3 regions of the Pseudomonas cistanchae genome follow, and region 3 is predicted to be linked to each of the others. Evidence: predicted binding sites of a transcription regulator. Region 3 holds the regulator's gene; each other region holds the start of a gene.
What was found. The regulator FliA, encoded in region 3, starts transcription of late flagellar genes. The targets are predictions, from matches to a motif close to CTAAAGTTTNNNNNNNNNNNGCCGNTAA.

Region 1: ACX0MV_RS09090 (methyl-accepting chemotaxis protein) is a predicted target of FliA. The motif match lies at 3,939-3,966, and genes of this name have one in related genera.
Region 2: ACX0MV_RS06980 (methyl-accepting chemotaxis protein) is a predicted target of FliA. The motif match lies at 2,049-2,076, and genes of this name have one in related genera.

What each region holds. Positions count from the first base shown of each region.
Region 1 covers NZ_JBTLWN010000002.1:477,184-484,485, reverse strand. The annotation lists gene ACX0MV_RS09110 (alpha/beta family hydrolase) at 1-518, shown strand, start outside; gene ACX0MV_RS09105 (HD domain-containing protein) at 529-1,149, opposite strand; gene ACX0MV_RS09100 (chorismate mutase) at 1,220-1,531, opposite strand; gene ACX0MV_RS09095 (sugar O-acetyltransferase) at 1,566-2,123, opposite strand; gene ACX0MV_RS09090 (methyl-accepting chemotaxis protein) at 2,345-3,910, opposite strand; gene acnA (aconitate hydratase AcnA) at 4,059-6,803, opposite strand; gene rlmM (23S rRNA (cytidine(2498)-2'-O)-methyltransferase RlmM) at 7,041-7,302, shown strand, end outside.
Region 2 covers NZ_JBTLWN010000002.1:4,254-11,555, forward strand. The annotation lists gene ACX0MV_RS06975 (hypothetical protein) at 1-252, opposite strand, end outside; gene ACX0MV_RS06980 (methyl-accepting chemotaxis protein) at 268-1,902, opposite strand; gene ACX0MV_RS06985 (undecaprenyl-diphosphate phosphatase) at 2,194-3,024, shown strand; gene ACX0MV_RS06990 (alpha/beta fold hydrolase) at 3,080-4,045, shown strand; gene ACX0MV_RS06995 (ABC-F family ATPase) at 4,119-5,705, opposite strand; partial or broken gene ACX0MV_RS07000 (type I secretion system permease/ATPase) at 6,183-7,302, shown strand, end outside.
Region 3 covers NZ_JBTLWN010000005.1:118,519-125,820, forward strand. The annotation lists gene ACX0MV_RS14920 (chemotaxis protein CheA) at 1-575, opposite strand, end outside; gene ACX0MV_RS14925 (protein phosphatase CheZ) at 586-1,374, opposite strand; gene ACX0MV_RS14930 (chemotaxis response regulator CheY) at 1,394-1,768, opposite strand; gene fliA (RNA polymerase sigma factor FliA) at 1,928-2,674, opposite strand; gene fleN (flagellar synthesis regulator FleN) at 2,671-3,501, opposite strand; gene flhF (flagellar biosynthesis GTPase FlhF) at 3,616-4,929, opposite strand; gene flhA (flagellar biosynthesis protein FlhA) at 4,945-7,041, opposite strand; gene sodC (superoxide dismutase [Cu-Zn] SodC) at 7,262-7,302, shown strand, end outside.

The DNA.
Region 1 (7,302 bases), on a different contig from region 3:
TGGCGCAGCGTGGCGTCTCGGTGCTGCGCTTCGAGTTCGCCTATATGGCAGCCAGACGCCTGGATGGAAAGAAGCGTCCGCCCAATCCCCAGGCTCGATTGCTGGAGCAGTGGCGTGACATCTATATGCAGGTGCGCCAACACATAGCGGGGCCGCTGGCAATTGGTGGCAAGTCGATGGGCGGGCGGATGGCCAGCATGCTTGCCGACGAACTGGGTGCCGATGCGCTGGTGTGCCTGGGCTACCCGTTCCACGCCATCGGCAAGGCAGACAAGCCCAGGGTGGCCCACCTGGCCGACCTGGCTACGCGCTGCCTGATCGTTCAGGGCGAACGGGACGCCATGGGCGACAGGGCTGCGGTGTCGGGTTATCAGCTGGCGGAAACGATTGCCATGCATTGGCTGGTGGCGGCGGATCACGACCTGAGGCCGTTGAAAAGCTTAGGCTTTAGTCATGAGCAGCATCTGCAGGGCGCGGCGGATGCGGTGGCGGCTTTTTTAGCGAGGCCAAGCCGGTAGTGGCGATACCTCAGCCCTCAAGCGCCAATGCCAGATTGAGACGAGCCTGCTGCTCGAACTGGAGATACAGCGCGGGCGTCTGGTAGATCCGCTCGCGCGCCATGAACGCGCCGAGCACTTCGCGGCGCTTGCGGCGGAAGATGAAGCCGGGTACCCAGCTGTATTCGGCTCTGATCTGCGCCTCGTATTGGAGAAAGCGCGCCCTCGGGCTGCCAAGAATCGCCAGGTCAATGTCGACCAGCAATTGCTGATCCGCGTCCTGCGCCGGCGCCGCGTGGCAGGTCGCCATAATTAGGTGCACGACATTGTCCACCCGCGCCTGCACCACGCCCGCGGCGGTTAAGGCCGTGGCAGCCCAATCGGCACTTTTCTGCTCGTTGTCGTGAGCTCTGACCTGGTAGACCGCGTCATGGAACCACAGCGCGATCTCAAGTTCGCCAGGCGCGACGGCCAGGCCCAGGTTGCCCGCCAGCAGCGTCAGGCATTCCTCAAGGTGTTGCAGCGTGTGGTAGTGGCGCTGAGGCTGCGCGTAGGCCGCCAGCAACTGTTGCTGCACGGCTGTGCCGTCGCCTTCTGCGCCCAGTGCGCGCCAGCACCTTGCCCATGAGGTATCCATCGCATTGGTCGTCATGTTCAACTCGTCAGCTGCTGTTTATAAGGAAGCACTATTTATAGAAATGCACTGTGCATGGGGTCGCAGGTCAGCGCAGCGGGGTGGCACCGAGTTGGCGATGTTCGGCCAGTTCAGCTTCGATAAACGCGGCAACCATCGCCCGGTAGACCTGCTCGGTGACCGCCGGGTTGGCGCCAGTCTCATGCGCCAGCTGCTTTACCTTGGCGATCACCTGTTCGACCCGCTGCGGTGCTCTAACCTCATCGGCGTTTTTCTTGAATGCGGCGGCCTGACTGACGAAGCGCCCACGTTCGGCGAGCAAGCCGACAATCTGCCGGTCGATGGTATCGATGTTCGCGCGCACGTCTTCGATCGAGGTGCACTGCGTGAGGGGGTTCATAATCAACTGCTCCGTTTCGTCCCTAGATAAATGTTTATGCCAACTGGCGAATCACCCGGCAAGGGTTGCCCGCGGCGAATACGCCGGCGGGTAAGTCGCGGGTGACGACGCTGCCGGCGCCGATCACGCTGCCGTCGCCAATCGAGACGCCAGGGCAGATGATCGACCCACCTCCGACCCAGACGTCTGCGCCGATGGCGATGGGCTTGCCGAACTCCACGCCCGTGCGTCGCTCCTCTGCGCTCATGGGGTGCGACGCGGTGTAGATCTGTACGGCCGGCCCAAAAAGCGTGTTGTTGCCTATCGACACCGGCGCGACGTCGAGCACCACGCAGTTGAAGTTGAAGTAAACGTGTTCCCCCAGCTTGATGTTGTAGCCGTAGTCGCAGAAAAACGGCGGCGTCAGGTAGGCATTGGTCGGTGCGCCAATCAGGGTGCTGACCAGCGCCGCTCGTTCACTCGCAGGTGCGTCTGCGGCGAGACTGTTGAGTTGCTGGCACAGCCGGCGGGCGGTGTTCCGCTCGGCAACCAGTTGCGGATCGTTGGCGTTGTAGCCTGCACCGCTGAGCATCTTGTGTTTTTCGCTATCCATTCGAGCAACCCTTATGCGCTGTTTGAGTGCCTGCTCGGTCGATAACGGGCCAAGCCGTGGCGGGGTTAGGCTCTGATGCTGGCAGGGCGCGAAAGTGCCGTTCAGGGGCAGCGCAGTGCACGGCGGATGCGCAGTACCGACTGCTTAGCCAAATGGCGCAGGGACAAATTTTGTGCAAAAAAAGCGCTCCTATGGCGGAGCGCCTTTTCGAGGGGGGCAGGTTAGCGGTTGAAGCGTTCGACCAGCGAATACTGGCCTTGCGCGGTGGCGGTCAGCTCCTTGCTCAGTTCCGCGGTGCTATGGGCCTCGCCCGACGTCTTCTCGGCCAATTCGGCGATGTTGGTGATGTTGCGGTTGATCTCGTCGGCCACCGCGCTTTGTTCCTCGGCGGCTGCGGCGATCTGGTTGGCCATGTCGGAGATATTGGCCACTGCATCGCTGATGCCGACCAGCGCCTGGTCTGCCTGCTGCACGTGTTCAACCCCTTCGTCGGCCTGCCTGCGGCCGATCTCCATAGCCATCACTGCTTCTTCTGCAGTGCGTTGCAGCTTGGCGATCAATTGGTGTATCTGCCCGGTGGATTCCGCCGTGCGCTGCGCCAGCGAGCGTACTTCGTCGGCCACCACGGCAAAGCCGCGGCCCATTTCACCGGCCCGCGCGGCCTCGATGGCAGCGTTGAGGGCGAGCAGGTTGGTCTGATCGGCGATGCCTTTGATCACATCCACCACGCCGCCAATTTCATTGCTGTCCTGGGCCAGGCGATTGACGGTTTCCCCGGTATCGCCGACCGACAGCGACAGCCGCTGAATCGCTTCGCGGGTTTCGGCGGCAATCGCGCGGCCCTGACTGGTCAGCCGGTTGGCTTCCTGGGTTGCGATGGCGGTGCGGGCCACATTGCTCGCTACTTCCAGAGTGGTAGCGGCCATTTCGTTGACGGCGGTGGCGACCTGTTCGGTTTCCTGACGCTGACGGTCCAGGCCAGCGGAACTGCTCTGGGCCAAGTTGTCGGCCTGCTTAGCCTGCTTGGAGAGGTTTTCTGCGGTGTCCTGCAAGCGCGTCAGGTAGGTTTTCAGACGGGCATCCTGGCTGAGCATGGCCATTTCCAAGCGGGCCTGCTCGCCACTGCTATCGGTGTACATCTGCGCAATCAACGGGTCGGAGGTCGCTTGTTCGGCCAGTTGTAACAAACGCTTGATACCGCGGTTCTGCCAGGCCAGACCGGCGAGCCCGAGGGGAATCGACAGCACCGCTGCAAGCAGGAAGCCCCAGTGGCTATCGAGCCAGGCGCCAACCAGAAAGCCGACCTGGCTGACCAGAATGAACGGCAGCCAACCCAGCAATGCCGGCACCCAGCGCTGGCTGCTGGGGATGGCCGCGCTACCCGAATTGATGCGCTTGTACAGCGCTTCGGCGCGGGCGATCTGCTCGGCGGTCGGTTTGACCCTCACCGATTCGTAGCCCATGACCTGGCCGTTGTTGAGCACTGGGGTGACGTAGGCGTTGACCCAATAGTGGTCACCGTTCTTCGCGCGATTCTTGACGATGCCCATCCACGGCCGACCTTTTTTCAGGGTCGTCCACATGTGTTCGAACACGGCAGAAGGAACGTCGGGGTGGCGTACCAGATTGTGTGGTGAGCCGATCAGCTCTTCGCGGGTAAAGCCACTGATGGCGATAAAGCCTTCGTTGCAGTAGCTGATCTGGCCTTTCAGGTCGGTCGTGGAGATAAGACGCTGCTGAGCGGGGAAGGTACGTTCACGCTGGGTAACGGGCTGGTTATTGCGCATAGGACATGTTCCTGTGATCGATGACAGCTAATCGGCCGGTCTGATCCGAAATTGAGTGCTGAACATCGCCAATCCTTGGTTTTTTTTCAGGGCTGTGGGTTTCGCTGGCCAAAGGGCAGGCTCTAAGACGGGCCTGCCCGCGTTCAGCTTAGCTGGCAGCCAGCAACTGGCGTAGCACGTAGTGAAGAATGCCGCCTGCCTTGAAGTATTCGACTTCATTGAGCGTGTCGATGCGGCACAGCACCTCGAACCGTTCGACAGCCTGATTTTCTGCGCCGATTTCTACCGTCAGGTTCATCAACGGGTGCAGTTCGACGCCGTCCAGCCCGCAGATGCGCAGTTTCTCCTGGCCTGTCAGCTTGAGGGTCTTGCGACTTTGTCCGGCCTTGAACTGCAGCGGCAGTACACCCATGCCAACCAGATTGGAGCGATGAATTCGCTCGAAGCTTTCCGCGATCACCGCTTTGACGCCCAGCAGGTTGGTGCCCTTGGCCGCCCAGTCGCGGGACGAACCAGTGCCATATTCCTTGCCGGCAATCACCACCAGTGGCGTGCCCTCGGCCTGATAGCGCATGGCCGCGTCGTAGATAGAGAGCTTCTCGCCGCTGGGGATGTGCACCGTATTGCCGCCTTCCTCACCGCCGAGCATCTCGTTGCGAATGCGGATATTGGCGAAGGTGCCGCGCATCATCACCTCGTGATTGCCGCGCCGGGAGCCGTAGGAGTTGAAGTCCAGCGGCTCGACGCCTTGCTCGCGCAGGTAACGGCCGGCGGGACTGTCGGCTTTGATATTGCCGGCCGGGGAAATGTGGTCGGTGGTCACCGAATCGCCCAGTAACGCCAGGATATGGGCCTGATGGATATCGCCAATATGGGGCGGCGCTTCGGCGATGCCCTCAAAGAACGGCGGATGTTGGATGTAGGTCGAGTCAGCCTGCCAGGCATAGGTATCCGCCTGCGGTATCTGAATGGCTTGCCACTGTTCGTCGCCGGTGAACACCTCGGCATATTCCCGGCGGAACATCGAGGTACTGACCTGTTCCACCGCTTTGGCGATTTCTTCCTGGCTTGGCCAGATGTCCCTGAGGTACACCGGCTGGCCGTGAGTGTCCTGGCCCAGGGGGTCGCGAGTGATATCGATCTGCATGGTGCCGGCCAGGGCATAGGCCACCACCAGCGGCGGCGATGCCAGCCAGTTGGTCCGCACCAGCGGGTGCACGCGGCCCTCGAAGTTGCGATTGCCGGATAGCACCGAGGCGACGGTCAGGTCGTTCTTCTGGATCGCCTGTTCGATCGGTTCCAGCAAGGGTCCCGAGTTGCCGATGCAGGTTGTGCAGCCATAGCCGACCAGGTCGAAGCCAAGCGCGTCGAGGTACTGAGTCAGGTCCGCGGCCTTGAAGTACTCGGTCACGACCTTGGAACCGGGCGCGAGGGAACTCTTCACCCAGGGCTTGCGCTGCAGGCCTTTCTCGACCGCCTTTTTCGCCAGCAGGCCGGCCGCCATCATGACGCTGGGGTTGGAGGTGTTGGTGCACGAGGTGATGGCGGCAATCACCACCGCGCCGTCTTTCAGGCGGTGGGTCTGGCCCTGGTATTCATACTCGATTTCGTTTTTCGATTCTTCACTGCCCACCGCCGTTCCGCCGCCGCCTTCGCTCAGTAAACGGCCTTCCTCTTTGGCGGTCGGCTTCAAGCGCAGGCCGACGAATTCGTCGAACACCTGGCGGACCCTGCCAAGGGCGACCCGGTCCTGCGGCCGCTTCGGCCCGGCCAGCGAGGCTTCGACGCTGGCCATGTCGAGTTCCAGGCTGTCGCTGAACACCGGCTCCTGGCCCGGCTCGCGCCACAGCCCCTGAGCCTTGCAGTAGGCCTCGACCAGTTTGACGGTCTGCTCCGGCCGGCCGGACAAACGCAAGTAACCCAGGGTGATGTCATCGACCGGAAAGAAGCCGCAGGTGGCGCCGTACTCGGGCGCCATGTTGGCGATGGTGGCGCGGTCGGCCAGGGGCAGGGCGGCCAGGCCATCGCCGTAGAATTCGACAAACTTGCCGACCACGCCTTTCGTGCGCAGCATCTGGGTAACAGTCAGCACCAGATCGGTGGCGGTGATGCCTTCCTTGAGCTTGCCGGTGAGCTTGAAGCCGATCACTTCGGGGATCAGCATCGACACCGGCTGGCCAAGCATGGCCGCTTCCGCCTCGATGCCGCCGACGCCCCAGCCGAGCACGCCGAGGCCGTTGATCATGGTGGTGTGCGAGTCGGTGCCGACCAGGGTGTCAGGGAAGGCGAAGGTCTGGCCGTCTTCTTCCTTGGTCCACACGGTACGGCCCAGGTATTCCAGGTTGACCTGGTGGCAGATGCCGGTGCCGGGCGGTACCACGCTGAAGTTGTCGAACGCATGCTGGCCCCAGCGCAAGAACGCGTAGCGCTCGCCGTTGCGCGCCATTTCAATGTCGACGTTCTGCTCGAACGCCGAGGCGCTGGCGAATTTGTCGACCATCACCGAATGGTCGATCACCAGGTCCACCGGTGACAGCGGATTGATTTTCTGCGGGTCGCCGCCGGCCTTGGCGACCGCGTCGCGCATGGCAGCCAGGTCGACGACCGCCGGCACGCCGGTGAAATCCTGCATCAGCACCCGGGCCGGGCGGTACTGGATCTCCCGGGTCGAACTGCGTTTGTCCAGCCAGTCGGCCATGGCCTGCAGGTCCGTGCCGGTGACGGTCTTGCCGTCCTCCCAGCGCAGCAGGTTTTCCAGCAGGACTTTCAACGACATCGGCAGGCGGTCGATGTTGCCGAGACGCTTGGCCGCTTCCACCAGGCTGAAATAGTGATAGGTCTGGCCCTCGACGTCGAGGCTGCGGCGACTGTTGAGGCTATCGATAGAGGGCATGGCGCATCTCCTGGGTCAGGCCGTTGCAGGCGCGGTTGGCGGTTTTCGTCTGGGCCGCCGGTTGGCATTGCAGGTCGGTGTGGCTCGCACGGTACAAGCCGGATTGAAGGCTGCAGAGTCGTTCAGACTAGCTCTGCTTGATGGATGCTGCTGTTTAACTGGACAGGTCGTTGCCGCTGGGGGTTCCCGATTCCGCTATGATGCGCGCCTTATGGAAGCCGCGATTAACACCTACCGATGAATACCGCCCTGTTACTGCACTGCCGCCCCGGATTCGAAAGCGAGGTGTGCGCGGAAATCGCCGAGCACGCCGCGCGCCTCGAGGTTGCCGGCTACGCCAAGGCCAAACCGAGCACCGCCTGCGCCGAGTTCATTTGCAGCGAAGCCGATGGCGCCGAGCGCCTGATGGCCGGCGTGCGTTTCAACGCGCTGATTTTCCCGCGGCAGTGGGCGCGCGGGGTGTTTATCGACCTGCCCGAGCTGGACCGTATCAGTGTGT
Region 2 (7,302 bases), on a different contig from region 3:
CATTTCTATGCCATGCAGGGTGTCGTGGAAGGCATAGGGGTTGGGCAACACCACCATCTTGCGGCCCATATCGCTTGGGAAGTGCAAGTTGTAGTTGGTGTAGAGCTGCCGCACCGACTCCGAATATACGCAGAGGCGATTTTCGAACAGCTTGATAAAGCGCTCGGCGAGTTCGCGTCGAGCGATGTTGTCCATGTCCCAAATAAGATCCTGGTTTTGCGGCTTACTGAGGTCAACTTCTTGATGTTCCATGCTGCAGGCTTTTCCCTAGACGCGAAATTGACCGAGTAGCTTGTTGAGTTGCTCAGCCAGTTGCCCCAACCGCTGGCCGGCCGTGCTGGATTGTTCGGCAGCCATGGCATTGTTATGGGCCAGGCCGGCCGCCTGGGTAACATTCTGGTTGATATCTTCGACCACGTGGGACTGCTCCAGAGTGGCACTGGCGATGGAAGCATTCAAGCCAGTCAGGTTGCGCAGCGACTGGGTGATCTGGCTGAGGCTTTGCCCGGCCTGGCTGGCCTGCTCGATGGTCAGTTGTGAAGCACGGCTGCTTTCATTGATGACTTTCACCGCTGCCTCCGAGTTGCCCTGCAGGCGCTCGATCATGCCATGGATTTCTGCCGTGGATTGCTGCGTGCGCTGGGCCAGCAAACGAACCTCATCGGCCACCACTGCAAAGCCTCGCCCTTGGTCGCCCGCGCGGGCGGCCTCGATGGCGGCATTGAGGGCAAGCAGGTTGGTTTGTTCGGCAATCGAGCGAATCACCTCGAGGACGCTACCGATTTGCGTGCTTTCCTGGGCCAGGGTCTGGATTACCTCAACCGCCTGATCGATGGTGCCGGACAACTGAGTGATCTGCCGCAGGCTGGCGTCAATGTTCTGCTGGCCCTGGGCCGCTTGCTCTTCAGCGGTGCGCACCTCGGTCGATGCGTGCTCGGCGTTCTTCGCCACGTCTTGCACGCCGTAGGTCACCTGGTTGACGGCAGTAGCGACCAATTCCATCTGCTGGGATTGTTGTTGGCTGTGTTGCCGGGCCTCGTCTGCAACGGTGCCCAGTCCCCGTGCCGCCTGATCCAGCGCACCGGCGGATTCCAGCGACTGGCGAATGACGTATCGCAGCTTCTCGGTAAAGGCATTGAAATGGCCCGCAAGAGCAGTCAGCTCGTCGCGTCCTGCGCTGTCCAGGCGACGGGTGAGGTCGCCTTCGCCGCTGGCGATACTGGCCATGGCGTCGACGGCTTCTTGAAGGGGGCGAGCAATGCTGCGGGCGATCAGCGTTACTAGCACGCCCATTAGCAATGCGATCGCGAAGCCGATGCCAAGCGCACGCAGCGCCTGCGCCTTGAACTCGACGTCTACGTTATCAGTGTAAACGCCGGAGCCAACGATCCAGCCCCATGGCTGGAACAGCTCGACATAGGAAATTTTTGGCACCGGTTCGCTGGAGCCCGGTTTTGGCCAGCGATAATCAACCTGCCCAGCGCCTTTTGCTTTGGCGATCTGCACCATGTCGTTGAACAGCGCCTTGCCGTCCGGGTCCTTGAAGCCGGAGAGGTTCTGCCCATCGAGCTTGGGATTGGTCGGGTGCATGATCATCGTGGGCGTCAGGTCGTTGATCCAGAAGTATTCCTGGCCGGCGTAACGCAGCCCCCGGATGGCATCTTTCGCCTGCTTCTGCGCGTCGTCACGGCTTAGGATGCCCGCCGTTTCAAGGCTGTGGTAGTGCTTGAGAATGCCAGCTGCGCTTTGCACGACATGCTGGGTCTTTTCCGCTTTGGCTGCGAACAGATCGCCATGGATTTGCTGCAGCATCAGCGCACCAAGACTGAACAGCATGACAATGGCGACGACCAGAATGAGCAACAGGCGGCGACTGATAGCGAGGTTGCGAAGGCTGTTCATAGGGGCGATTCCCAGTTTTTATTGTTCGGGGGCAAGCTATTTGTAGATCAAGCGGCGCCAGGATCGGCCCTTGGTGAACGCCTGTGTTCGACTACCGACGGCATGAATGACGCGGTTACGCCGAAAGAGCCTAGTTCTCTGATAGCATTTCGGCCCGAAGTCGGCAAACCTGAGCGCTATTCGACATTGCCGTCGATTTGCTCCTTGGTATTAGCTGAAAGAAAAATGCGGTACGTCGCCGCGCAGTCGTTAGATTTTCCGTGCGGTGATGCTGCGCGTAGAGGAGTTTTGATGGATTTGTGGGCGGCCATGCAGGCCTTTATTTTGGGCGTGGTGGAGGGCATCACCGAGTTTCTGCCGATTTCGAGCACCGGACACCAGATTATCGTCGCGGACCTCATCGGCTTCGGCGGCGAGCGGGCGATGGCGTTCAATATCATCATCCAGCTCGGAGCGATTCTTGCGGTGGTCTGGGAGTACCGGCGCAAAATTCTGGAAATCGTGATTGGCCTGCCGAAAGAGCGGCAGGCGCAGCATTTCACCCGCAATCTGTTGATCGCCTTTTTCCCCGCCGTGATCCTTGGTGTCGCATTCGCCGACCTGATTCACGCGTACCTGTTCAACGCCGTCACGGTTGCGACCGCGCTCGTGGTCGGTGGCGTCATCATGCTGTGGGCCGAGCGACGGACCCACCTCGTGAAGGTTGAGACGGTCGACGATATGCATTGGAGCGACGCCCTCAAGATCGGCTGCGCACAATGCCTGGCGATGATTCCCGGAACCTCGCGTTCTGGCGCGACCATCATCGGCGGCTTGTTGTTCGGGCTGTCGCGCAAGGCCGCCACCGAGTTTTCGTTTTTCCTGGCGATGCCGACCATGGTCGGTGCAGCGGTGTATTCCGGCTATAAGTACCGGGATCTGTTCCAGCCTGCCGATCTGCCAGTGTTCGCCATCGGCTTCGTTACATCCTTTATTTTCGCCATGATCGCCGTGCGCGCGCTGCTCAAGTTCATCGGCAACCACAGCTACGCGGCTTTTGCCTGGTACCGGATCGGCTTTGGTTTGTTGATTCTGGCCACCTGGCAGTTGAACCTGATCGACTGGAGCACGGCCCAGGGCTGAACAGGGGCAAGCAGGCTCGCTGTTGTCGCTTAAAAGCTCGACCCAAGGAGGCTCTATGAGCGGCTTCGACCACCAATTGCTCGACGTCAACGGTATTACTCTCAGCCTTTACAGCGCCGGTCCTGCTGAAGGTCGGCCGCTTTGGCTGCTGCATGGTTTTCCCGAGTGCTGGTACTCATGGCGCAAGCAGGTCGGCCCTTTGGTGAGTGCCGGCTATCGGGTACTGATTCCGGAGATGCGTGGCTATGGGCAGAGCGGTGCGCCGCATGAGCCAGCGGCCTATGATGTGGTGACTATCTGCGCCGACATCCAGGGCGCGATGGATCAGCTGGGTCAGCGGCAGGTCTGCGTCATTGGTCACGATTGGGGCGCCCCCATCGCCTGGCACCTTGCGCTTCTTGAGCCCGAACGGGTCAAAGCCGTGGTCGGCATGGCCGTGCCCTTTGCAGGGCGACCCAAGCAGCCAGCCATTACCACCATGCGTCAGCTGTATGCCGGGCGCTTTCATTACATCCTGCATTTTCAGCAGCCCGGCGTCGCCGAGGCAGAAATGGACGCCGACCTGCCGCGGACGCTGCGCATGATGATGCACAACACCTCGGCCGCTGTGCCTCGAGACTTTTTCCTGCAGGAGAAACCCGCTGACGCCGGATTGTTCGATGGCATGCAGGACCCCGGCCGGTTGCCTGACTGGTGCGATGAAGAAGCGTTTGCCCGCTACCTGGACACCTTCCGTGGTCGTGGCTTTTACGGTGCGCTGAACTGGTACCGGAACTTCGAGCGTAACTGGCAGCGCACCGAGATTCTGGCGGATCGCCAGGTCGAGCAACCGGCATTGTTTCTGCTTGGCGACCAGGACCCGGTTGGGACGCTGGAGGCTTACACACTCAAGCAAATGCCCAAGCGCGTGCCACACCTGGAGCAGCATGTGGTGAAGGCGTGCGGGCACTGGATTCAGAGTGAGCAGGCGGGTCAGGTCAATCAGCTGCTGCTGGATTTTCTGAGTCGCCATTACCCCTGAGCAACGGCTCGAGCGCATACGAAAACGCCCCGTTCACATCGCTGCGAACCGGGCGTTTTCATAAGTGCAGCGCTTAGACGATCACGCCCTGACTGCGCAGGTAATCATCGTAGGTACCGCTGAAGTCGGTGATGCCGTTGGCCGATAGCTCAATGATGCGGGTGGCCAGGGAGCCGACGAACTCGCGGTCATGGCTGACGAAGATCAGCGTGCCCGGGTAGTTCTCCAACGCCAGGTTGAGCGCCTCGATCGATTCCATGTCCAGGTGGTTGGTCGGTTCGTCCATCACCAGCACGTTGGGCTTTTGCACGATCAGCTTGCCAAACAGCATGCGACCTTGCTCACCGCCGGAGATGACCTTGACAGACTTGAGGATCTCATCGTTGGAAAACAGCATGCGCCCGAGGGTGCCGCGCACCATCTGCTCGCCCTGGGTCCACTGGCTCATCCAGTCGAACAGTGTCACGTCGTCTTCGAAGTCGTGGGCGTGGTCCTGTGCGTAGTAGCCCAGCTCGGCGCTGTCGGTCCATTTGACGCTACCGGCGTCCGGGGTCAGTTCGCCGACCAGGGTGCGCAGCAGGGTGGTCTTGCCGATACCGTTGGGGCCGATGATGGCCACACGCTCGCCGGCTTCAACCTGGAAGCTGAAGTTCTTGAACAGCGGCTTGCCGTCGAAGCCCTTGGCCATTTTCTCGACCATCACGGCCTGGCGGTGCAGCTTCTTGTTCTGCTCGAAGCGGATAAACGGGCTGACGCGGCTCGAAGGCTTGACCTCGGCCAGCTGGATCTTGTCGATCTGCTTGGCCCGCGAAGTGGCCTGCTTGGCTTTCGAGGCGTTGGCCGAGAAGCGGCTGACGAAATTCTGCAGTTCGGAAATCTGCGCCTTCTTCTTGGCGTTGTCCGACAGCAGCTGCTCGCGGGACTGGGTCGCGGCGGTCATGTACTCGTCGTAGTTGCCAGGGAACAGGCGCAGCTCGCCGTAATCCAGGTCGGCCATGTGGGTGCAGACCGAGTTCAGGAAGTGACGGTCGTGGGAAATGATGATCATGGTGCTGTTACGCACCGTCAGAATGTTTTCCAGCCAGCGGATGGTGTTGATGTCCAGGTGGTTGGTCGGCTCGTCTAGCAGCAGCACGTCCGGATCGGAGAACAGTGCCTGCGCCAGCAGTACGCGCAGTTTCCAGCCAGGGGCGACTTCGCTCATCGGACCGAAGTGCTGCTCCAGCGGAATACCCAGGCCAAGCAGCAGCTCGCCGGCGCGTGACTCGGCGGTGTAGCCGTCCATCTCGGCGAACTCGCCTTCGAGCTCGCCAACCTTCATGCCATCTTCTTCGCTCATCTCCGCGAGGGAGTAAATGCGGTCGCGTTCGGCTTTGACCTTCCACAGCTCTTCATGACCCATGATCACGGTGTCGATCACGCTGAATTCTTCGTAGGCGAACTGATCCTGGCGCAGCTTGCCCAGGCGTACGTTCGGCTCCAGCATCACCTGGCCGCCGGACGGCTCCAGATCACCACCGAGAATTTTCATAAAGGTCGACTTGCCGCAGCCGTTGGCCCCGATCAGGCCGTAACGGTTGCCGTTGTTGAACTTTACGGACACGTTTTCAAATAGCGGCTTGGCGCCGAATTGCATGGTGATGTTAGCGGTGGAGATCACGAATCTGAGTCCAGATAAACGGGCGCACGTGCGCGAAAGGGGCGCGATTGTAGCGGTTTACGGCCAGGAAGGGCAGCGGATGGGACAGGCGGCGAGCTGACAACGTGCTAAGAATTTACGCGCTGAGCAGTGAATGGCGGCTTCTTTATAATCAACTTTATACAACTGATCACAAGGACCCTTAAAGTTCGACGTAGAGGAGTAGCGATTTTCATCGCTGTGTACATCAAGCGATAAAGCATACTCAGAGTCTGCCAGTACGATCAGCCCCTCCGTCGAGGATCGCGGTGATATAGCGCATATACCAGCTCTGAAGACGTTAATGCTTAAGGCCCCACTTACAAATGAGACCGCTTTCACAATTGCTCGGAGACGCTCTATCTCGGTACTCACGTAACTTGCAGGGGTCTCTGTGATGCGCTAGTTTCTCGGGTCAAACGACCGTTTGCCTAACGGTATCTGTGCCAAGGATTGCTAATGACAGATGAACACCCGGGAATGGGTGCTACTCCTACCGTGGATAGCGGCCTTGCTTGCTTGGTCATGCTCGCGCGTTTCCACAACGTCGCTGCGTCACCTGAACAACTCGCCCACGAATACGCCGAAGACGGCCGCCTGTTTGGCCGTGCCAAATGCTGTTGGCTGCCAAGAAACTCGGTCTCAAAGCGAAGTCTGCACGCAGTTCTCTATCTCGTCTGAGCCATACACCACTGCCGGCGATTGCCGCAGACAGCGAAGGGCGCTTCTATATCATTGCCCGCCTCGATGATGGCAAAGCGCTTATTCACGACCCGCGGGCACAGCGTCCCGAGGTGTTGAGTTTCGAGGAGCTGGAGGCGCGCTGGACCGGCGAGCTGATCCTGATCCGCTCCGAAGCCTCACTTGCCGGCGACCTGGCGCGTTTCGATTTCAGTTGGTTTATCCCCGCCATTGTTAAGTACCGCAAGCTGCTCGGCGAAGTGCTGCTGGTGTCGTTCGTGCTCAATATTTTCGCCCTGCTCACGCCGCTGTTTTTCCAGGTGGTGATGGACAAGGTGCTGGTGCACCGCGGCCTGACGACCTTGGATGTGATAGCCATCGGCCTGCTCGGCATCATGATCTTCGAGACGCTGCTCAGTGGTTTGCGCAGTTATGTTTTTGCCCACACCGCCAGTCGCATCGACGTGGAACTGGGCTCGCGCTTGTTCCGCCATCTGGTAACCCTACCGCTGGCCTACTTCCAGGCGCGCCGTGTCGGCGACTCGGTTGCACGCGTACGCGAGCTGGAAAACATCCGCAGCTTCCTCACCGGCAACAGCATCACCCTGATTCTGGATGTGCTGTTCTCGGTGGTGTTTATCGCCGTGATGTTTATGTACAGCGGTTGGTTGACCCTGGTGGTGATTTTGTCGCTGCCGCTGTACTTCATCGTCTCTCTGCTGATCACGCCGGTGCTACGCGCCCGCCTCAACGAGAGCTTTACCCGTGGTGCAGAGAACCAGGCCTTTCTGGTGGAAACCATTAACGGCATCGACACCCTGAAGTCGATGGCAGTTGAGCCGCAGATCAACCGCAAGTGGGACAACCAACTGGCCGGATATGTGGCTGCCAGTTTCAA
Region 3 (7,302 bases):
TGCAACTGATCCAGCAACGACTCGAACTCGTCGTCGGTGATTTCATCAGACGCGGCGGCTGCAGCCGGGGCAGCGCTGCGCTCTTCGTCCATCGCATCGAGCAACTGGTCGAATTCGCTGTCGGTGATATCTGCTGCGGGAGGGGCGACGTTCGTCTCGACCACAGGAGCTACCGGTTCAGCACCGGCAGGCTCGGCCAGACGGGCAAGTGCGGCCAGCAGTTCAGGAGTCGCGGGAGTCGGCTCGACCCGCTCACGTACCTGCGAGAACATTCCGTTGACCGCGTCCAGCGCTTCCAACACAACGTCCATAAGCTCGGAATCGACGCGCCGCTCACCCTTGCGCAGGATGTCGAACACGTTTTCGGCGATATGACAGCACTCCACCAGCTCATTGAGCTGAAGGAATCCGGCACCACCCTTGACGGTATGGAAGCCGCGAAAAATCGCATTTAGCAGATTCATATCGTCCGGGCGGCTTTCTAGCTCGACCAACTGCTCGGACAATAATTCGAGAATCTCGCCGGCCTCTACCAGGAAATCCTGAAGGATTTCTTCATCGGCGCCGAAGCTCATAGACGTGCTCCTAAAATCCTAGGCTGGAAAGCAGATCGTCGACGTCATCCTGATTAGAAGCGACGTCTTCACGCTTATCGGCATGAATCTGCGGACCTTCACCATGGGAAGGCTGTTTTTTTTGTTCTTGTTCGGCACGTAACTCGACATGGTTGTGTTGAACCCCGGCCAAGCGGTCGACCTGGCTGGCCATCAACACCAGTTTCAGCAGGTTGCTTTCAACCTCGGTAACCAGCTGCGTGACCCGCTTGATCACCTGGCCGGTGAGGTCCTGAAAATCCTGGGCTAGCAGAATATCGTTCAGGTGACCTGACAGGGCTCCGCTGCTGCGTTCACTCAAGGCAAGAAAATGCTCGATGCGCTTGGCCAGCTCACGGAAGCCATCGGCGCTCAGCTCGCGTCGCATGAAACGGCCCCACTCCGCGCTCAAGGCCTGAGCCTCGTCGCCGATGCCATTGACTAGCGGTGCACTCTGCTCGACCAGATCCATGGTCCGATTGGCCGCTTTCTCGGTCATCGTCACCACGTAGTTCAGGCGCTCGGTCGCGTCGGTTATTTGCGACACTTCAGTGGCATGAGGTACCCGTGGATCAATCTGAAAATTGACAATGGCGTTATGTAATTCGCGGGTCAGCTTGCCCACTTCAACGTACAAGCCATGATCGCGGGTCTTGTTGAGTTCGTTAATAACCTGAACCGCTTCGCCAAAGTTGCCTTGTTCAAGGCTATCAACCAGCTGGCGAGCGTTGTGTTTCAAGGACGACTCGAAGTCGTCCAGGGGATGATCATCATGTTCCATAAAACCCTCGCGGCAGACATCAGCCGTTAACCCGCTCAAAGATTTTCTCAATCTTTTCCTTCAGCACTTGGGCCGTGAAGGGCTTGACCACGTAGCCATTAACCCCCGCTTGAGCAGCTTCGATAATTTGGTCGCGCTTGGCTTCCGCGGTCACCATCAACACCGGCAACTGCTTCAGGCGCTCATCCGCCCGTACCGCGCGCAGCAGATCGATACCGGTCATGCCGGGCATGTTCCAGTCGGTCACCAGAAAATCAAAACCGCCGCTTTGTAACATCGGCAGTGCCGTGGTGCCGTCATCGGCTTCCGCGGTGTTGGTGAACCCCAGATCACGCAAAAGGTTCTTGATGATCCGTCGCATCGTCGAAAAATCGTCAACGATGAGGATTTTCATATTTTTGTCCAAGTCGACCTCCGTACCGTCCCGAACGTAACCAGCACCTGGCTACGCCTTTTAATCATGAAACCGGCCTGGCGGGCCGTTGCAAAAAATCTGTATGGCTAAATCGACAAGCCAATATCTACCAGCCCGCTCTGCAACGACCGCTGCTTTCTAGTTCGCGCGCCACTCACCCAGGCGTGCACGCAACCGCGCGGCGCACTGGCTATGCAACTGGCTGACACGCGATTCGCTAACCCCAAGTACTTCACCAATTTCTTTCAAATTCAGTTCTTCGTCGTAATACAGCGCCAGCACCAGGCGCTCGCGCTCTGGCAGGTTGGCAATCGCATCGGCCAGGGCCGTTTGAAAGCGTTCGTCTTCCAGATCGCGAGAAGGTTCGGTGTAGGCGGAGCTGGCATCTTCACGCAACCCGTTGTGCTCGCCGTCCTGCAGAAGGTCGTCGAAACTGAACAAACGGCTGCCTAAAGTGTCCCCCAGAATGCCGTAGTAATCCTCGAGACTCAATTGAAGTTCGGCCGCAACCTCTTGATCTTTAGCGTCGCGGCCCGTTCTGGCCTCAATTTTTCGGATGGCGTCGCTGACCATGCGGCTGTTGCGATGCACCGAACGCGGGGCCCAGTCGCCTTTGCGAACTTCGTCGAGCATCGAGCCACGTATGCGAATGCCGGCAAAAGTCTCGAAACTCGCGCCCTTGCCGCCGTCGTATTTTTTTGACGCTTCGAGCAGGCCGATCATGCCGGCCTGAATCAGATCATCAACCTGCACACTCGCCGGCAAGCGCGCCAGCAGGTGATAGGCGATGCGTTTTACCAGAGGCGCGTAGCGCTCGATCAGTTGATGCTGGGAATCCTGTGCTTGCGCTTTGCTGTACATAAGGAGTCCAGTAGCTGCTGTCATGTGGCCGAATCCGCAATCGGTTGGCGTACCAAGCGTTCGACGAAAAACTCCAAATGACCGCGTGGGTTGGCCGGCAGCGGCCAGGCATCGACTTTCTGCGCGATCGCCTTGAATGCCAATGCGCATTTGGAGCGCGGAAATGCTTCGTAAACCGCACGCTGTTTCTGTACGGCCTTGCGTACCGATTCGTCGTACGGCACGGCACCTACGTATTGGAGGGCCACGTCGAGAAAACGATCAGTAACTTTAGTCAGCTTAGCAAAGAGATTGCGTCCTTCCTGGGGACTGTGGGCCATATTGGCCAGAACCCGAAAACGGCTCATGCCATGGTCACGATTGAGCAGTTTGATCAGCGCATAGGCGTCGGTGATCGAGGTCGGTTCATCGCAGACAACCACCAGCACTTCCTGAGCCGCGCGCACGAAGCTCACCACCGAGTCGCCGATACCGGCTGCGGTGTCGATGATCAACACGTCGAGATTGTCGCTGATGTCGCTGAACGCCTGGATCAGCCCGGCATGCTGCATATGGGTCAGTTGCACCATGCTCTGGGTGCCCGAGGCTGCCGGCACGATCCGAATACCGCCCGGGCCCTGCAGCAGCACATCGCGCAGCTCGCATTCGCCACTGATGACATCTTCCAAGGTGCGCTTGGCGGTCAAGCCGAGCAGCACGTCGACGTTGGCCAGACCCAGGTCAGCATCCATCAGCATCACTCGCCGCCCCAGATCGGCTAGAGCAAGGGACAGATTCACCGACACATTGGTCTTGCCGACGCCACCCTTGCCGCCGGTCACCGCGATCACCTGTACGGGATGCTTACCCATGTTATCTACACACCTTGTCTATCTTCGACTGAAGCCATGTGGCTGCTTGCGCTGCAACGAACCACGACACGAACATACTATGCCTGATCTCAACGACCACGGCTGCGCTAGCAATCAACCTGCACGACGCGCTGGCTGCTGGTAGAGCCCGGCAAACACCTCGGCCATTGCATCTTCGCTTGGCGCCTCGTCGGATTGCAGGCCAACTGCGCGGCTCACCAACTGGTGGCTGCGCGGCACTTGCAGATCATCCGGAATACGCGGGCCATCCGTCACGTAGGCTACCGGCAGGCGCTGGCCAATGGCCAGACTTAAAACTTCACCGAGGCTGGTGGCCTCGTCCAGCTTGGTCAGAATGCAGCCGGCCAGGCCGCAATGCTTATAACTATGGTAGGCCGCTTTAAGTACCTGGCTCTGGCTAGTTGCCGCCAATACTAGGTAATTCTTCACTTTTAGGCTGCGCGAGGCGAGGCTTTCCAGTTGCATGCGCAGTGCTGGATCATTGCCCGGCAAACCTGCGGTATCGAGCAGCACTACGCGCTTGCGTGCCAAGGGGGCGAGTGCCTGGGTCAGCGATTGCGAGGCGTCGACCTGGGTCACCGATACATTGAGAATACGGCCCAGGGTTTTCAGTTGCTCCTGGGCACCGATGCGGTAGCTGTCCATGCTGACCAGCGCGACGTTCTGAGCGCCGTACTTGAGTACGTAGCGCGCCGCCAGTTTCGCCAGAGTCGTGGTCTTACCCATACCCGCAGGGCCAACCAGGGCAATCAAGCCACCCTCTTCCAGCGGTTCCTGTTTCGGCGTCTGAATCGCGTGGGCAAGATGTGCCAGCAGCATGCGCCAGGCCTGACGAGGCTCGGCGACCTTGTTGACCCGCTCAAGCAGTGCACGCGACAGATCGGCCGACAACCCCATGCGCTGCAAGCGACGCCACAGATTGGCCTGCTGCGGCCGCTGGGTTTGCATCTGGCCCCAGGCGATGGAGCCCAGCTGCACTTCGATCAATTCACGCAGGCCATGCAATTCGAAGCGCATGGCTTCGAGCGCTTGCTGATTCGCCGGAGCGGGCGCTGCAGCAGCGGCTGCAGCCTGAGATTTTTTCAGGACCGCGGCCAGGCTGTCAGCGGGCACGTCAGGCTTTGCGCCAATAAGCTGGCGATCCTTGGTGCTATCACTGTTCTCGCGTGTTGCCAGTTCTGCCTGGGCCGACGCGATACGCGCCTGGGTCTTGCGCAATTCGGCTTCTAGCACCGGGTTCGCTTGGCGGGCAGGCGCAGCGGGGATCTGGTAATCCAGCGCGGCGGTCAATTCAACACCGCCCGCTACCCGGCGATTGGCAATGATCGAGGCGTCAGCGCCTAACTCATCACGCACCAGTTTCATGGCTTGACGCATATCGGCGGCGAAAAAGCGTTTGACCTGCATAGCCTGTTACCTCGGTTAATTCTGCCCCACCGTCGCAACGATGGTGACCTGCTTGTTGTCCGGAATTTCCTGGTATGCCAACACATGCATACTCGGGACTGCCAACCGCGCGAACCGTGAGAGCATTGCCCGAACCGGACCGGCCACCAACAGAATCACTGGCTTGCCGAGCATTTCCTGGCGCTGTCCTGCTTCCACTAGGGATCGCTGCAGCTTCTCGGCCATGCCAGGTTCCAGGAGGATGCCATCCTCGGAGCCCTGACCGGCCTTCTGTAGACTATTGAGCAATATCTGTTCCAACCTTGGTTCCAAGGTGATCACAGGCAGCTCCGGCTCTAGTCCTGCAATGCTTTGCACGATTGCGCGGGCCAGCGAGACACGTACCGCAGCCACCATCGCGGCGGGATCTTGACTCTTGGGAGCGACGTTGGCGATGGTTTCGGCGATGGTGCGGATGTCGCGAACCGGCACCTGCTCCTGCAACAGTGCCTGCAGCACTTTGAGCAGGGTCGACAAAGAGACCATGCCCGGTACCAACTCCTCGGCCAACTTCGGTGAGCTTTTCGCCAGCAACTGCATCAGCTGCTGCACTTCCTCGTGGCCGAGCAGCTCGTGGGCATGCTTGTGCAGAATCTGGTTGATGTGGGTCGCCACCACAGTGCTGGCGTCCACCACGGTGTAGCCGAGGGATTGCGCCTGGTCGCGCTGGGTCGGATCGATCCATACCGCCTCCAGCCCAAACGCCGGATCCTTGGCGGCCACGCCATTGAGCGGGCCGAACACCTGACCCGGGTTGATCGCCAGCTCGCGATCCGGGTACACCTCCGCTTCGGCCACGCTGACGCCCATCAGCGTCAGGCGGTAGGCGTTAGGCTGCAGATCGAGGTTGTCGCGGATATGCACCGAAGGCATCAGGAAGCCCATTTCCTGGGAGAGCTTCTTGCGCACGCCCTTGATCCGCGCCAGCAATTGCCCGCCCTGATTGCGATCAACCAGCGGGATCAGCCGATAGCCGACCTCAAGGCCGACCATGTCCACGGGCATGACGTCATCCCAGCCGAGTTCTTTGACTTCCTGGGCGCGCTGGGCAGGCAGCAGTTCCTGCTGGCGCTGGACCTCCTTGACCTCGTTTTCCTTGGTCGCGCGCTGCTTGTTGGCAATCCAGTAGGCTGCACCTGCAGCCACTAGGCCCAGGCTGATGAAGGAGAAATGCGGCATGCCGGGTACCAGACCCATGGCAATCATCACTGCCGCCGTGACCGCCAGCGCTCGCGGCGAGGCGAACATCTGTCGATTGACCTGGGCGCCCATGTCCTCGGAGCTGGAAACTCGGGTCACCATAATGGCCGCAGCGGTCGACAGTAGCAGTGACGGGATTTGCGCCACCAGACCGTCGCCGATGGTCAGCAAGGTGTAGATGCGCCCTGCTTCGGCGAAAGGCAGGTCATGCTGCAGGATGCCGATGGCGATACCGCCGATCAGGTTGATGAACAGGATCAGCAAACCGGCGACGGCGTCACCGCGGACGAACTTGCTGGCGCCGTCCATCGAGCCATAGAAATCCGCTTCCTGAGACACTTCAGAGCGCCGTTTCTTCGCTTCGGCCTGGTCGATCAACCCGGCGTTGAGGTCCGCATCGATCGCCATCTGCTTGCCGGGCATGGCATCGAGGGTGAAGCGTGCCGACACTTCGGAGATGCGCCCCGCACCCTTGGTTACCACCACGAAGTTGATGATCATGAGGATCGCGAACACCACGATACCCACGACGTAGTTGCCGCCGATCACCACCTCACCGAACGCCTGGATCACCTTACCGGCCGCGTCGTGACCGTCCTGGCCGTTGAGCAGAACCACGCGGGTGGAGGCTACGTTAAGCGCCAGGCGCAACAGGGTCGCCGCCAGCAGAATGGTCGGGAATACCGCGAAATCCAGCGGCCGCAGCGCATAGATCGCGACCAGCAGCACCACGATCGACAGCGCAATACTGAAAGTGAACAGGACGTCGAGCAGAAACGGCGGAATCGGCAACATCACCATGCCGAGCATGACCAGCAGCAACAGCGGAATGCCCAGGTTGCCCTGGCGCAATCCGGAAAGATTGCTGCGCATGTTGTCGACTACTTGTGTGCGATCTACTGCCACAGTCTTACCCCAGCTGGTTCAAACTTTTGACGCCGCAGCGCCTCTGCCGGGTTGATTGCAAGAAGCTGTCCAAGTCGCTTTGTCGACTGAAAAAACGCCAGGCACTCGAGTAAAACCGCGAACCTCCTGAGCCGTGGCCAGTCCCAACTGCTGTTGCATATTTCCTTCCAACCAGCAGGAGTACCCCATGAAAAAATGGATGATTGGCGCATGTGCCGGCTGTTTCGC